DNA from 2 places in the Proteocatella sp. QWL-06 genome. Region 1 is predicted to be linked to the other one. Evidence: riboswitches for the same ligand, from Rfam matches in the RefSeq annotation. Region 1 holds a riboswitch; the other holds the start of a gene.
The links. A riboswitch is a leader RNA that binds a small molecule or an ion and turns the genes downstream of it on or off. The one in region 1 is predicted to bind lysine.
Positions count from the first base shown of each region.

Region 2: it holds a riboswitch for lysine, as region 1 does, so the genes downstream of both, kal (3-aminobutyryl-CoA ammonia lyase) here and AC4PGZ_RS08050 (APC family permease) in region 1, are expected to answer to the same signal.

Region 1 covers NZ_CM178755.1:1,694,101-1,701,512, reverse strand. Annotated here, with positions in the region: gene iscB (RNA-guided endonuclease IscB) at 1-340, shown strand, start outside; gene AC4PGZ_RS08060 (GlsB/YeaQ/YmgE family stress response membrane protein) at 375-626, shown strand; gene AC4PGZ_RS08055 (amidohydrolase) at 691-2,292, opposite strand; gene AC4PGZ_RS08050 (APC family permease) at 2,303-3,718, opposite strand; lysine riboswitch at 3,831-4,014, opposite strand; gene cls (cardiolipin synthase) at 4,154-5,692, shown strand; gene AC4PGZ_RS08040 (SdpI family protein) at 5,737-6,366, shown strand; gene AC4PGZ_RS08035 (S66 family peptidase) at 7,273-7,412, opposite strand, start outside.
Region 2 covers NZ_CM178755.1:1,157,371-1,164,782, forward strand. Annotated here, with positions in the region: gene kamC (lysine 5,6-aminomutase reactivase ATPase KamC) at 1-1,442, opposite strand, end outside; gene kamB (lysine 5,6-aminomutase reactivase subunit KamB) at 1,439-2,506, opposite strand; gene kamA (lysine 2,3-aminomutase) at 2,510-3,760, opposite strand; gene kdd (L-erythro-3,5-diaminohexanoate dehydrogenase) at 3,886-4,920, opposite strand; gene kal (3-aminobutyryl-CoA ammonia lyase) at 4,982-5,362, opposite strand; lysine riboswitch at 5,431-5,617, opposite strand; gene AC4PGZ_RS05535 (IS1634 family transposase) at 5,904-7,412, shown strand, end outside.

The DNA.
Region 1 (7,412 bases):
AGGAAACCTAAGTGCTAAAAGAAGTGATGTTATTTATTTGCAAGTTTTCAAGAGAAAACATAATAGGCAAATTCACAAAGCTAACTTCCTTAAAGGCGGTAAAAAGAAGTTGAACCAATCACCTTACGTGGTAAAAGGGTTTAGGTTGTTTGATAAGGTTAAGCATGGCAATACAGAGTGTTTTATCTTTGGAAGAAGAGCTACCGGGTATTTCGATTTGCGTAAATTAAATGGTACATCCATTCACAAGAGTGCAAGTGTTAAGAATATTAAATTATTGGAAAAACGAAGTACACTACTAATAGAGAGGCAGGTGACATCAAGAGTTCTCATCTCATGACTAAAGTCACGGGTCTCCGAACTCTTGAAAATATATGAACTGGTTATCATGGATTATATTTGGTGGTCTTGCAGGATGGGTGGCAAGCATCATAAGCAAGAAGAATGAAAACATGGGTATGATGAAGAACATCATTGTAGGTATAGTGGGAAGCTGGGTCGGTGGTTTTCTCATGAGCTTTCTTGGAGCTCCGGGAGTCACAGGATTTAATCTTCGAAGCTTTGCCGTTGCAATAATAGGATCCTGTGCTCTGCTCTGGTTCTTTAATGCTGTAAACAAAAAATAGGGACTGATATAGGAAATGCCATAAGGACATTAGTTCTTATGGCATTTTTGAGCTTATTCAGATTCTACTGTCTTGTATAGACAACCTCTCCGTTTATCATGGTCATATCTACTCTTACGTCCTTTATCTGCGCTGGATCTATTTCAAATATATCTCTGTCAAGCACGGCGAGATCAGCTGCGTAGCCCGGCATCAGCCTTCCCTTGAAATCTTCCCTGAACTCATTGTATGCGCTTCCAGTCGTGTAGCAGTCTATCGCATCTGAGATATCCATTCTTTCCTCTGGGCAGAATCCGCCTTCCGGAGTTCCATCAAGTCGCTGCCTTGTTACAGCGCAGTACAGGTTTTCCCATGGATTAAGATCTTCTACCGGGGAGTCCGTTCCAAAGCTGACTGGCGTTCCAAGCTGGTAGAGGGTGTTAAATGCATAAGACGTTGAGGCGAGGTGTTCACCTACTCTGTCTTCTACTATCTGGATGTCATAGTCAAGGAATATCGGCTGATAAAGCACTGGGATTTTAAGCGCTGCTATTCTTTCAAGCTGCTGAGTGCTTGTTATCTGGCAGTGGACTATGCCGTGTCTCAGGGTATTTTCGCCGCCGTTCATCTGCTGTTCATAAGCATTTATGAGCATCTCCACTGCTCCGTCTCCGATTGCATGTGTAACTACTCTTATATTGTGCTGGCTGGCAAGACTCAGTATATCATCCAGCTGTTCCTGCGACAGAACGCTTACGCCTCTTGTGCCTGGCTCATCGTGATAGTCGCTCAGCATGAAGGCTGTCCTTGCTCCGAGCGAACCGTCTATGAAAAGCTTTAGCGCTCCTCTTGAAAGGAATTTTTCATCATAGCCGTCTGAGTTCAATTCGGTATTTATATAATCCTCAAGTCCTGAGATATCCTGAAAATTGAACTGGTGAGAGAATCTCAGCCTTGTCTTGTTATCCGCATAGATGTTTCTTATTACTTTGAATATCCTCTGGGCGTCTACATTTTGAATATCGCATGACTGAACCGAAGTAAGGCCCATGCTTATTGCATAATCTGCGGCTGTGAGAAAATCCTTTTCAATATCCAGGTCCGTCTTTTCTGGGATTACGGTGTCTAGAAGCGCTGTTGCGCTTTCGCAGAATATGCCGTCTGGCTGTCCGTCCTCGCCAAGCTGGATAACGCCGCCTTCTACCGTCGTGGTTTCGTCTACGCCGAGCATCTCTATGGCTTTGCTGTTGCCTGTTGCCATGTGTCCGCAGACTCTTACGAACACTATGGGGATATCTGTTGATATCTGATCCAGATCATGCCTGTTTATCATTCTTTTTTCGCCTGTCACAAAGTAGTCCTGATTCCAGCCTCTTCCATATAGTGCGGCCGTACCTGGGTTTGCTTCGAGGTGGTTTTTTCCGATTTCGATGATTTCTTCTATTGACCTTGCCTGGTTCAGCTTGCATGAGCGCATCGTGGTTCCGACATATGAAAGGTGAAGATGGCTGTCGTTGAGCCCGGGGATTACAGTCTTTCCGCCAAGGTCGATATGGTTTTCATATGAAGCGCTCTCGAAGTCGCTGTTTGATCCAGTCTGCACTATGATTCCGTCCTGGATCAGCATTGCCTCATGAAAGAGGCCTTTTTCTACATAAATTTTTCCGTTTGTGATTAATGTGTTCATGATTTTCCCCCTATATATTCTGAATTTTTCTGTTACGTCTGTCAAAGTAAAGATAGAATAGAACGCCCACTGCAGGTACGCCAAGTCCTATAAGTGATGTCAGAGGATCCTCTGAAAAAGTATTTACGAGAAGTCCTGCGAAAATCAGTACTGTTATTATAACTGTGAATGGATAAAGGAATACTTTGTAAGGTCTTTCCATATCCGGATATTTTCTTCTGTATATGAATACTGCAAATACGCTGAGAGTGTTGAACAGCATTCCGGTAAAAACTACCAGCGATGTAAGCTGATTGAGGTCTCTCAGCATTACAAGCACTATTGAAATAGCTGCCTGCACAAGCAGCGGTATATATGGAACTCTGTGAACAGGGTGAAGCTTCTTGAAGCTGTTAAAAAAGTGCCCTCCCTCGCTCATGGCATAGTACATTCTCGGAAATGCCAGAATGCAGCCGTTGAGAGATCCAAACATCGCGATGACCATTGCCGACATTACAAGCAGGCCGCCGGCATCACCAAGCAGCATCTTTGCTGCATGTGTACCCAGATAAAAGTCATCATTTGCCAGCAGGGTCTCTATCTGGTCAAAAGGTATTACTTTGTATATAGCATAATTGAAAAGCGTGTACAGCACGGTTATAGATACTATAGATATTATGATTGCAAGAGGAAGATTTCTTTTTGGGTTCTTTACTTCTTCGGCTACGGTGTTGAGATTTGTCCATCCTTCATATGCCCATAGAGTTGCGACTACTGCAAATGCAACCATGCTGAAAATAGAACCGAGGTCAGTCTCTCCTGTTACAGGCTTGAGGCTGAGGTCTGGGCTTACATTTCCCATAGCCAGTCCAAGCACAAGGATTATTATTATCGGTATCATCTTAGCTACCATTGAGATGTTCTGAACGATTGAGCCGGATTTGACTCCAAAGTAGTTTACTGCGGTAAGCCCGATTATAAGGATTATCGCTATGATTTTTATCTGCATTTCTCCAAGCGGCACGAGATTAGTAAGGGCACTCGGGAGCGCTATAGCTATTGCAGCGATCGATCCGGGGCCAGCTATCAGCCAGCTGTTGAATCCGTTCAGGAAGCCTACGAGAGGAGAGTATGCGTTGTTAAGATATACAGTTGAACCTCCTGCTCTTGGATCCGAAGCTCCAAGCTCAGCATAACATATTCCGCCCAAAAGCGATACGATTCCTCCGATTACCCAGCTGAGAAGCGCAAGGCCCATGCTCATTCCTGTTCTCATAAGGACATATGATCCGAGGTAGAATATTCCTGAGCCGATCATTATTCCGCCCAGTATGCTTATGCCTCCAAAGAGGCTTATTTCTTTCTTGAATTCAGCAGCACCGGGCTGGCTGATATTTGAATTGCTGTTTATTACAGCTTGATTTGTTGTGATTGCAATGTCGCTCATTGTTTTTTCTCCTTAATGAATTAATTTGTTTTTAGATAAAATAAAACCTGACGGATAGTCAGGTGATTTTAAACATGGCAATGCCAAGATAATCACTCTCCCTTCTGGCTCTGTGTGAGATAGCGCAACATCAAAGTATCGAGCGAAATACTAAGATGACAGTCCTGCACCTGTTTGATGCAGACCCAGCAATAGACTTTGGTATCTAAAGCTTCGGCGATCGCTCCTTTCACAATACTTCACAGGATTCCGTCCTCTGTATTGCTAATCATAGAAATCGCGCCTCTACCTCACCCGGAAGGATGAGGATTTTTATATTAAATTATTGTTTATCATAATAACACAGTATTTTCATACATGTCAACAAAAAAATGAAATTATTTTGCTGAAATTTGGTATACTATAGATATAGATAAACAGTCGGGGAGGTTTCAAATGAATGTATTGAGAAAGATCAATTACAGAGTTTTGCTGATATCGCTGATCATAATCGTTCAACTGGTATGGGGAGTGACTTTTCTTCTTAGGATACTTGATTATTCGGAATGGATAAGCTCGGCGCTGTCCTTATTCAGCATAGTTGTCGTGCTGTTTCTCAACATGAAGGAGGAAAACGCGTCATACAAGATCGGATGGATAATACTCATCATGGCTCTCCCTGTTTTTGGGGGACTATTTTATCTTCTTTTTGGAAACAAGCGTCCATCCAGGATTATGCGCGCAAAGCTCATCCGCGAGCACGATGCCGCGATTCCATTTCTTGTGCAGGATGAAGCCTGCGTGAGAGAACTGAGAATAAGTGACGAAAGGGCCTGTGGCACGAGCAGCTATATAATGACCAGGAGCGGCTATCCCCTTTATTCTGATACACGGACAAAGTATTATCCAGTAGGCGAAGAAATGTTTTCTGACATGATTTCAGAAATGGAAAAGGCAAAGAGATATATCTTTTTTGAATACTTTATTGTAGATCAGGGAGTGATGTGGAATCGGATGCTGGATACGCTTGTAAAGAAGGTGGAGGAAGGCGTCGACGTACGGATGATATATGACGATGTAGGCTCCATGTTTCTTCTTCCCGGGGATTTTGAGAATAGGATGGAGAGCCGGGGTATAAAGTGCATGGCATTCAACAAGTTCAGGCCGGTCGTATCGGTTGTTATGAATCACAGGGATCACAGGAAGATTCTTGTTATTGACGGACACACAGCATTCACAGGTGGGATAAATCTTGCAGATGAATACATCAATCAGAAGGAGAGATTCGGACACTGGAAGGATACTGGCGTAATGCTTAAGGGCAGGGGCGTATGGAGCTTTACGGTGATGTTCCTCGAAATGTGGAATGCATTCAGAACGGACACTGGAAAATTTGAGGACTTCAGGCCTTGCGAAGAAGAACTTGAAAATATGATCGAAGCTGAAGCAGGCAGCTTTGTTCAGCCGTTTTCAGATTCGCCGCTCGATAGTGAGCCTGTGGGTGAGAATGTATATATAGAGATACTGTCACAGGCAAGAAAATATGTATATATATTCACACCTTATCTGATAATAGACAATGAGCTTCAGTCTGCGCTCTGCCTTGCTGCAAAGCGAGGCGTAGACGTAAGGATAGTGACACCCGGCATACCTGACAAAAAGCTGGTATTTCGGATAACCAGATCCAACTATATGCCGCTTCTCAGAGCGGGCGTAAGGATTTATGAATACAGCCCTGGATTCATTCATGCAAAGAGCTACGTGAGTGATGACAGGATAGGAGCAGTAGGGACTATAAACATGGATTACAGAAGCCTTTTTCTTCACTTTGAATGCGGAACGCTTATTTATGGTGGCAAGACCCTGATAAACCTAAGAGATGACTCGCTTGAAACAATATCGGTGAGCAGGGAGATAAAGGCACAGGATATGAATCAGGGCTTTTTCGCCAGTCTTTTCGATGCCGTGATGAGGGTGTTTGCGATACTGTTCTGATAATGCCTTAGAGCATATTTTCAAATGATAAGGAGTGAGATGTCATGAAAAAACACAGAAAGACTATCATAATAACCAGCATAGTCACATTGATGCCGATAATTGCAGGGCTTCTGCTTTGGGACAGGATGCCGGACAGAATCGTTACACACTGGGGAAGCGATAATGTCCCAGATGGATGGAGCAGCAAGTCATTTGCTGTATTTGGAATACCTGCGATGCTTCTTGCTATCCAGTTCCTGATGATATTCATAACGCTTAATGATCCAAAGAAGAAAAACATAGGAGACAGGATGCTTGACATGGTATTCTGGATAATTCCGCTTACATCATTGGTGGCTTGTCTTTCGACATATGGGATAGCTGCCGGATATGATATAAACATAGGATTTGTTATGAACCTGCTTGTGGGAGTTATTTTTATAATCATCGGTATCTTCCTGCCATCGATAAAGCAGAATTATACAGTTGGAATAAGGCTTCCGTGGACTCTCCACAGCGAGGAGAACTGGAACAGGACAAGCCGATTATCAGGCCGCCTGTGGGTGGCTGGAGGGATATGCATGATTGTAAACTCGTATTTTCAGTCAGAAGTAATTCTTTTTGCAGTAATAATAATAATTACTGTAATTCCGACGGTATATTCCTACTTGCTTTTCAAAAAGAACATTTAAAAAATCTGGAGGGCTGAATAAAGCTGACACCCAATAAGGAAGTATCAAGGAACATTCAGATTGGGCAGTCGGCAAGCGGAATGTGACAATAAAAGACGGACTATCAGCTTTGCGCTGATAGTCCGTCTTTTGCGTTGAGTGGGAATGGCAAAGCCATAACACGCTCAACGGGGTTTCCAAAGGGGCACCCTTTGGCACACGACTTTGCGAAGCAAAGTGTAGTGTGTTATACGCTCTGTCAGCGTTGCCGTGAAAATACCGTTGCCGCCGGGGAGGGCAAGGGTGTTTGAAGCGGCAGGAAAGCGGGCGGGAATTTTCGGCAGGGGAAGCCGCAAATGACAGTCCGGTTTCATCAGCGGACAGGGCGTATATGAAATCCCTCGTCTACCGTCTGAACTTCGGGACAAGTTGGCCCGAAGTCCTCAACGGCTATCCAGAGGCGTTCCCCCTCTGGAACTCCCCCCACTCGCCGTGTGGCAGAGGTCCCCATGTGAAAGGACATGGGGACCTTGCGGTTTAGTGTGGGCTTCGGCTTATATCAATGGGCTTTTGCGGCATATGCTCCGCCGCTTCACTCTGTCCGCTATTCCACATTCCCATTGACAACGCCTTTCGCCTGTTCTTTGGAGGAGGCTGGGGGTGCGGGGGCAGAGCCACCGTAAAAACTAACGATTACTACCAATGTAGCGGAGCCGGTTTTGCCGTAAAATGGAGCAAGCGGCAACGGGGCAGGATTTTATCCTGTTCCCCGTTGTCGGTGGCGCAATGGTACGACAAAAATCCTGTCAGTCAAGGGTTTAAGAGTGGAGATTTTGCGTCAGCAAAATACTACTCGTCCCTTGACCGGTTGGATAGGCGTAGCGACCCAGACTACAAGCAGGCTTCATTTTATGCCGCCATTGTTAATTAACAGGTTGCTGCTTCTATCAATTTGAACGATTTTTCGCTACAATTTATTTCTGCCATTATTCCATAAGGAAGTGTGCAAATAGGCGCAGTATGTCCAAAGTTCATATTATACAGTATTGGTAAATCATAGCGTCCAG
Region 2 (7,412 bases), 540 kb from region 1:
CTTCTGCTGTCAAGCCCTAATAGCTTTGCAATCTGCAGAGCATTTTGCGGGACTTCATTTGCTTCAGTTTCTTCTATCGAGTAATCCATGTATTCCTGAATTATGTCAAGTGCCTTACCCTTATTTAAATCTATCAGCTGCGATAGTTTTTCAAAATTGATTTTGCTAATGCCTACAACCTGGAGATGTCTTATATCATCGCATGGTATTCCATCAAAATGAGTGGATATGAAAGTGTATGATTTCTGTTTTTTAAAAAATTCAATTACAGCCTGAAGCAATATCTTTCCTTCATGGGGGTTTGTTCCTCGAGCAAGTTCATCAAGAATTATAAGGCCATTCTTATGTTTACTTGCAGCTATTATTTTTTTAAGGTACATTATTTCCGCACCAAAAGTGCTGAGGCCGCTTTCTACGTTCTGTAGATCGTCTGATATCATATACAGAAAGTCAACCATTGGAATCCGTGCACTGTCAGCATAGACATACATACCTGAATTTGCAAGCAGAACATTGAGTGCTACCGTTTTCATGCATATGCTTTTGCCGCCCATATTGGCTCCGGTAAGAAGCGTCACACCTCTCTGTATAGTTATATCCAGTGCCGTCATAGTCTTATGCTTTCTGGCCATTATGTCGCTGTAATATGGATTATAGGTCTTATATAACTCCAGGGCATCACCGATATCATTGGAATCTTCTACGATTTCCGGCTTAACCGCATTGGAAGCCTTGAAATATCTGGCTTTTGCAAGGAGAAAATCCATATACCCGATTACATCGGTGTTTTGCACAAGTGCATCAATATAAGTCTTGATTTTTGCAGTTAATTCTTTTTTTATTTCGAACTCTAATTCATGTTCTTTACTTACGATTTCCATTCTCTCGCTTAGCAGGGATGATCTTGTATCAGGGTCATTTGTCTGAGAGATTCTTAATTCAAGCTGCGTTCTTTTAAAGCGGGTTTCCTTAAGATCCGGAGAATATGAGTCATAAATAAAAAAAGTATCAATGTTTAAATTGTCAGGGTCAAGAATCCTAAATACAGGTTTCACATCTCTGAAACAAATTGCATCAACATCTATACCGGTTTTTGAATATTCGATGGATATGTCATTGCAGAGTTTCGAAAAAGACTTTATTTCAAAAAGCTCGATTTCATCAAGAATGCTACCCTTCTTAACTTTACTGAATGTAGCTCTGAGATCCTTGAATTTACATAGAAAAAAGCCCAACTCACTTTCCATTTCTTTGTTTTTTGTGATACAGTCAATGAATTTTTCTGTATTCTCAAGTTCCTTTGCAAGAGCAGATTTATTCTCTATGGTAAAAGGTTTTGAGTTATATTTAAGTTCAGCGCCTACATTTGTAACAGTATTAATATTGTCAAGAATGTATTCATATCCTATTTTCTTCTTTTGCTCTTTGCTCAAAAATCTCACATTATTTCTCCTTTTACGTCAAAAACAGGAATATCGATATGTCTTTTCAAGGCAGCAATCATCAATCTGGAATCAACTGTATAATCCTGAGTAGAAAATGGGTTTACTGTAATTGCACAAATATTGATTTTCTCTATGGCGCAAAGCCTTATTTTTCTGTGAGTTAATTTGATAAGATTCTCGTTGCTGATAAATAACTTTGTTCCATCATCTACGATTATGCTGACACTGCAGCTTTTGCCGGTATTCTTTATAAGTGAATCTACAAAGGTATCTGTAAGAGCCCCTGAGGTATAGATAAATTTTGTTTCTGAACTGATCTTATCAACAATATAGCTTTCTTTACCTACTATTGTATTGCACTCTGAATAGACTAAATCACAATTTCTGTCAAATATTGCAAGGCAGCTTTCACTCATATTTGTGACTTCACCTGACTCTGGGTTTGAAAAACCTGTTACTCCAGATTTTAAAGCTTCTATCTGATTTCTGACTTTCACATTTTCAAGCTTCTCAATATTCAGGAGCTTATAAGTCAGCACAGTTTCATTTATAAGTTTGTTGATATCATTTGAAAATGAGGCACCTACAGATAAAACCGCTGCTTCTGCAACAGCTGGGGAAGCCAGACTTTTTCTGGACAATGCGCCATCTATGAATACTCTGTCTGCACCGACCTCATACATAATAGAAATAACCTTTTTCATGTCATAGGTAGTTGATGGTCCTGCAATTTCTACGTAACCATCAGTTACAGCACGGGCTATAATTATTCTCCCAAGAGGAGTATTGATGTTTGTAACATGAATGATTTCAAGAGTAGCATCTGAGAGCTTATAACAGTTGGCGCTTGTAGCTACAATTGTGCCTGCATATATATACACTCTGGGCTTTTCAGTCTGAGTTACACGATCAACAGTTTCTCCATCTCTTCCAATAGATGACAGACCAAGGGTGTATTTTCCCCTGGTCTTGTCAATGAAATAATTAAGTGTTGTGGTTTTACCAGCATTTTTTGACATCCCAATAAATGAAATTGAGTTGTATTTTTCAAGAATCATCATTTCTTAATGATGTCCTCTCTCATTTCTTTCTAGTCCGACTGGCTCTAGAGTTGCAGCCTCTCCATTAAGAAGTCCGGCAACGCCAACCTTATGAACAGTTTTCTTTCCTGTACATACATCACATGTACATCCTGGAGTATAGTTTGAAGGCTCATCATAAGTCGTTATTACGCCTTCGAAGTTTCTAAGAATTACTTTATTGTGACTCTGAGAAATTACGTAATTTGGCATAACAGGAGTTTTTCCTCCACCACCAGGAGCATCAACAACAAATGTTGGTACACAGTATCCTGAAGTATGTCCTCTTAGGCCTTCTATTATTTCGATACCTTTTGCAACTGGAGTTCTGAAGTGTGATAGTCCAAGTGAAAGGTCACACTGATAAATATAGTAAGGTCTTACTCTTATCTTTACAAGATCGTTAACAAGCTTAAGCATTACATGTGTACAGTCATTTATTCCTCTTAACAGCACTGACTGGTTTCCAAGCGGAATACCAGCATCAGCCATAAGCTCACAAGCTCTCTTTGATTCTGGAGTAATCTCGTTAGAATGGTTGAAGTGAGTGTTAAGCCAGATTGGATGGTATTTCTTAAGCATATTTACGAAATCTTCTGTTATTCTCTGTGGAAGAACTACCGGTGTTCTTGATCCAATTCTAATTATTTCAACGTGAGGAATCTCTCTAAGCTGCTTAATGATCTGCTCAAGTCTGTCATCTGACATAAGAAGCGCATCTCCGCCTGAAAGTAGTACGTCTCTTACCTGTGGAGTGTTTCTGATATACTCAATTGATTTTTGGATTTGATCCATTGGAACTGCCGAGTCGTTCTGTCCTGCGAATCTTCTTCTTGTACAGTGTCTGCAGTACATTGAACATTGATCTGTAACTAGTATAAGCGCTCTGTCTGGATATCTGTGAGTAAGTCCAGGTGTTGGAGAGTCAACATCTTCATGAAGCGGATCTTCCTGGTCTTCAGTAGATCTGAATAATTCATCAGCTGTAGGTATTGCCTGCTTTCTTACTGGATCATTAGCATCATTAGGATCAATAAGAGAGAGATAGTATGGAGTTATTGCCATTCTAAGTGCTTTCAGACACTCTTCAGCTCCCTTTTCTTCTTCTGGAGTAAGCGGAATATATTTTTTTAGTTGCTCTACAGTCTCAATTCTGTTTCTTACCTGCCATTGCCAGTCATTCCATTCCTGATCAGACACGTTTGGAAATAGTTCTTTTCTTCTATCTACAGTCATTTCTTTTTCTCCTTATCTAAGTAAACTTTATTGGCTTAAAATATTCATGCTGATACAAATCCTTAGATAAAGGATTTGTATCAGATAATTTAATAATCACAACTCTGGGGATTTTGTTGTTTTAATTACATGTACTGCTTTTCGAATATTTCTCTAAGCTCTTTTGATTCTCTTAATTCTTCAAGAGTTATTGCTGCGTGGTCTTTAGTATAGCCATTTCCTATTATCATATTTACGTCTTTACCAACACCTTCTGCTCCAAGCGCAGCTTTTGTGAATGAAGTTGCCATTGAGAAGAAGTATACTGTTCCGCCATCTCTTACAGGAAGGATTGATGACATCTCTGTATTTTCTATATTTACACAGTTGATAGTTATATCAACTTCTTTACCATCATTAGCTTCAAGTACAGCGTTAAGAACTTCAACTGGCATTTGTGCGCTTGCTACTATAGCCTTGTGTACAAATCCTGCATCCATAAGTTTCTTTATATCGCTTTCTTTTCTAACTATACCTATTACGTTTCCAGTTGGGCCTACTCTTTTCTTAGCCTCATAACAGCACATCATTCCTGATTTTCCAGCTGCTCCAAGGATTACAACGCTGTCTCCTGGTTTTACAAGCTTAGCAGCCTGAGCAGGTGCACCTGCAACATCAAGAGCTGCAAGAGCAAGAGTCTCGCTCATATCTTTTGGAAGTACTGCATAGATTCCGCTTTCGAAAAGTATAGCTTTTCCTTTGATTTCAACTCTGTCGATGTCAGGCTTAACATCAAGGATTTCTTCGATTTTAAGCGGAGTAAGAGAAAGAGAAACAAGCGTTGCTATTCTATCGCCAACCTTTAAGTCAATTTTTCCTTCAAGATCAGATCCTATTTTCTCGATTGTTCCGATAAGCATTCCACCTGAACCGGTAACAGGATTTTGCATTTTTCCTCTTTCTGCTACAATAGAAAGAATCATTTCTTTTATTTTTTCGATATCATGTCCCGCAGCTTCTTCTATTTGAGTAAAGCTTGCTGAGTCTATGTTTAGAGCTGATACATCTATAAGTATTTCATTGTCAAAAATATTCATGTCATTGTTGATTTTTAGCGCTGGCTGAGGTAATACACCTGCTGGCTCGATTACTCTGTGTGTTCCGTATTTGCATCCCTTCATACTATCATTTCCTCCTGAATTCTAATTTTTGATTTCAAATTTTAATAAGTACTTTTATTTTTTATTTTCTTTTTTTATCTTTTGGAACTACGCATGTTCCTGTAGCTCTGCAAACTACGATTGGTTCTTCCAGAACGTCACATGCAGAATCATTGATATCCGGTCTAGGTACTATGACTTTTCTTGCTTCGAATTTCATTTTTCTTGAAGTGTTTCCAACTTCAACAATCTCTCCTACAGCTTCGATATAGTCACCTGCATAAACTGGAGCTAAAAACTCAACTTCCTGATAAGCCTTGAATAAGCCTTCATCACCATCATGCTGGATAAGCAGTTCTGTAGCAACATCTCCGAAAAGTCCAAGCATTCTGGCTCCATCAACCAGGTTTCCTCCGTAATGAGCATCATGAGAGCTCATTCTTAATCTGATTATTGATTTCAATTATCTTTCCTCCTTCTAAAAAACTTGGCATAAAATATAAAAAAGAGTGCTTTTTATGCCACATAAGTGACATAAACAGCGCTCCATAGAAATCAAAAATCCATGACAGTGTCGTAAATTGTAATTTACACACCAGACATTACACGTTGGGGGGATCTTGTAATATCTTCGGCAATTGACACCTTCAATCTGAGTATTGATGCCCCTATCTTTGCACCTCAGATTTACCTATTCAACTGCACCTCTATTTATGTATATTCAAATTATATCACTAATTATAAATTTGTCAATCGAAAAAAAACGTTTTTCCTGTACTATTTTTCTAATTTATTGTTATATATGTTATATTTACACCTGATGTAATCTGTGCTATCATATATTATAGTTTCGAAAACTACATAACACGGATCTTTGACACTTTATCCCATTAGAATATGCTCCAAAGCCTTGCAACAGGCTTATTTTTTTGTCAAATTATAAAAATAATTATTGCACAATGTCTAGTAATGTGATATAATATAAAGGATAGGAGGTATTTCATATGAGACTTCAAATTTCTAAATCTAAAAACGCTTCGTCATTATACGTCACAAAATCTATTTATGTTAACGGGGTTCATACCTCCAAGATTGTTGAAAAACTTGGTACTTATGCAGACCTTGAGAAGAAACTCAACGGTGAGGACCCTATCGAATGGGCTAAGGCTTATGTTGCTGAGCTTACAAGAAAAGAAAAAGAAGAAAAAAGAGAAGTTATGGTCAGGTATTCTCCTGCGAAGCAGATTGCCAAGGATGAACAAAAAACATTCAATGGCGGATATCTGTTCCTGCAGCAGATATACCACCAGTTGGGTCTTTCAAAGATATCAAAGGTAATCTCAGAAAAATACAAATTTACATACAACCTGGATTCGGTTCTTTCAAGACTTGTTTACAGCAGGATTATCTTTCCTGCTTCTAAACTCGCTACATGCGAGCAATCGAAGTTATTCATGGAACAGCCTGAATTTGAGCTTCAGCATCTCTACAGGTCTCTGGAAGTACTCGCCAAAGAGTCAGATTACATACAGTCTGAGCTTTACAAGAACAGCCTCAAAATCTGCGACAGAAACAATGGGATCCTTTACTATGACTGCACCAACTATTTCTTCGAAACAGAGCAGGAAGATGGCTTAAGGCAATATGGCGTTTCGAAGGAGCACAGGCCTAATCCGATTGTCCAGATGGGACTGTTTATGGATGGGGATGGTTTCCCGCTTGCATTTTGCATAAACAAAGGTAACACTAATGAACAGGTTACGTTGAAACCACTGGAGAAAAAGATAATATCTGACTTTGGTCTTTCAAGATTTGTAGTATGTACTGATGCCGGGCTGGCTTCTGTTGCTAATCGCAAGTTCAACGACATACAGGACCGGGCATTCATAACTACTCAGTCTATCAAGAAACTGAAGGCATCTCTCAGGGAATGGGCTCTGGATCCTACGGGATGGAAAATGAGTGGTTCAGATGTTCTTTATGATTTAACGGAGTTAAATGAGGACAGTAACTTGGACCTCACATTCTACAAAGAAAGATGGATCAAGGAGAAAGACCTGGAACAAAAACTGATTGTGACATTCTCTACCAAATATCAGAAGTATCAGCAGAGCATCAGGAATCGTCAGATAGAACGCGCACAGAAAGTAATTGATACAAACTCTGGAAAACTGAAGAAGTGTAATTCAAATGATTACAAGAGATTCATATCCAAGTCTCATTGCACCGAAAATGGTGAGGTAGCCGAAAATGAAAGCTACTCCATTGATACTGATTTGATTGCCGGCGAAGCCGCTTACGATGGATTCTATGCGGTTTGCACAAACCTCGATGACGATGCTTCCGCAATCATCAAGGTAAATCAGAGAAGATGGGAGATTGAAGAATCCTTCCGGATCATGAAGTCTGAGTTCAAGGCTAGACCGGTATATCTGCAGCGTGATGACAGAATAGAGGCACACTTCACTACCTGCTTCATTTCACTCATGATATACAGAATTCTTGAAAAGAAG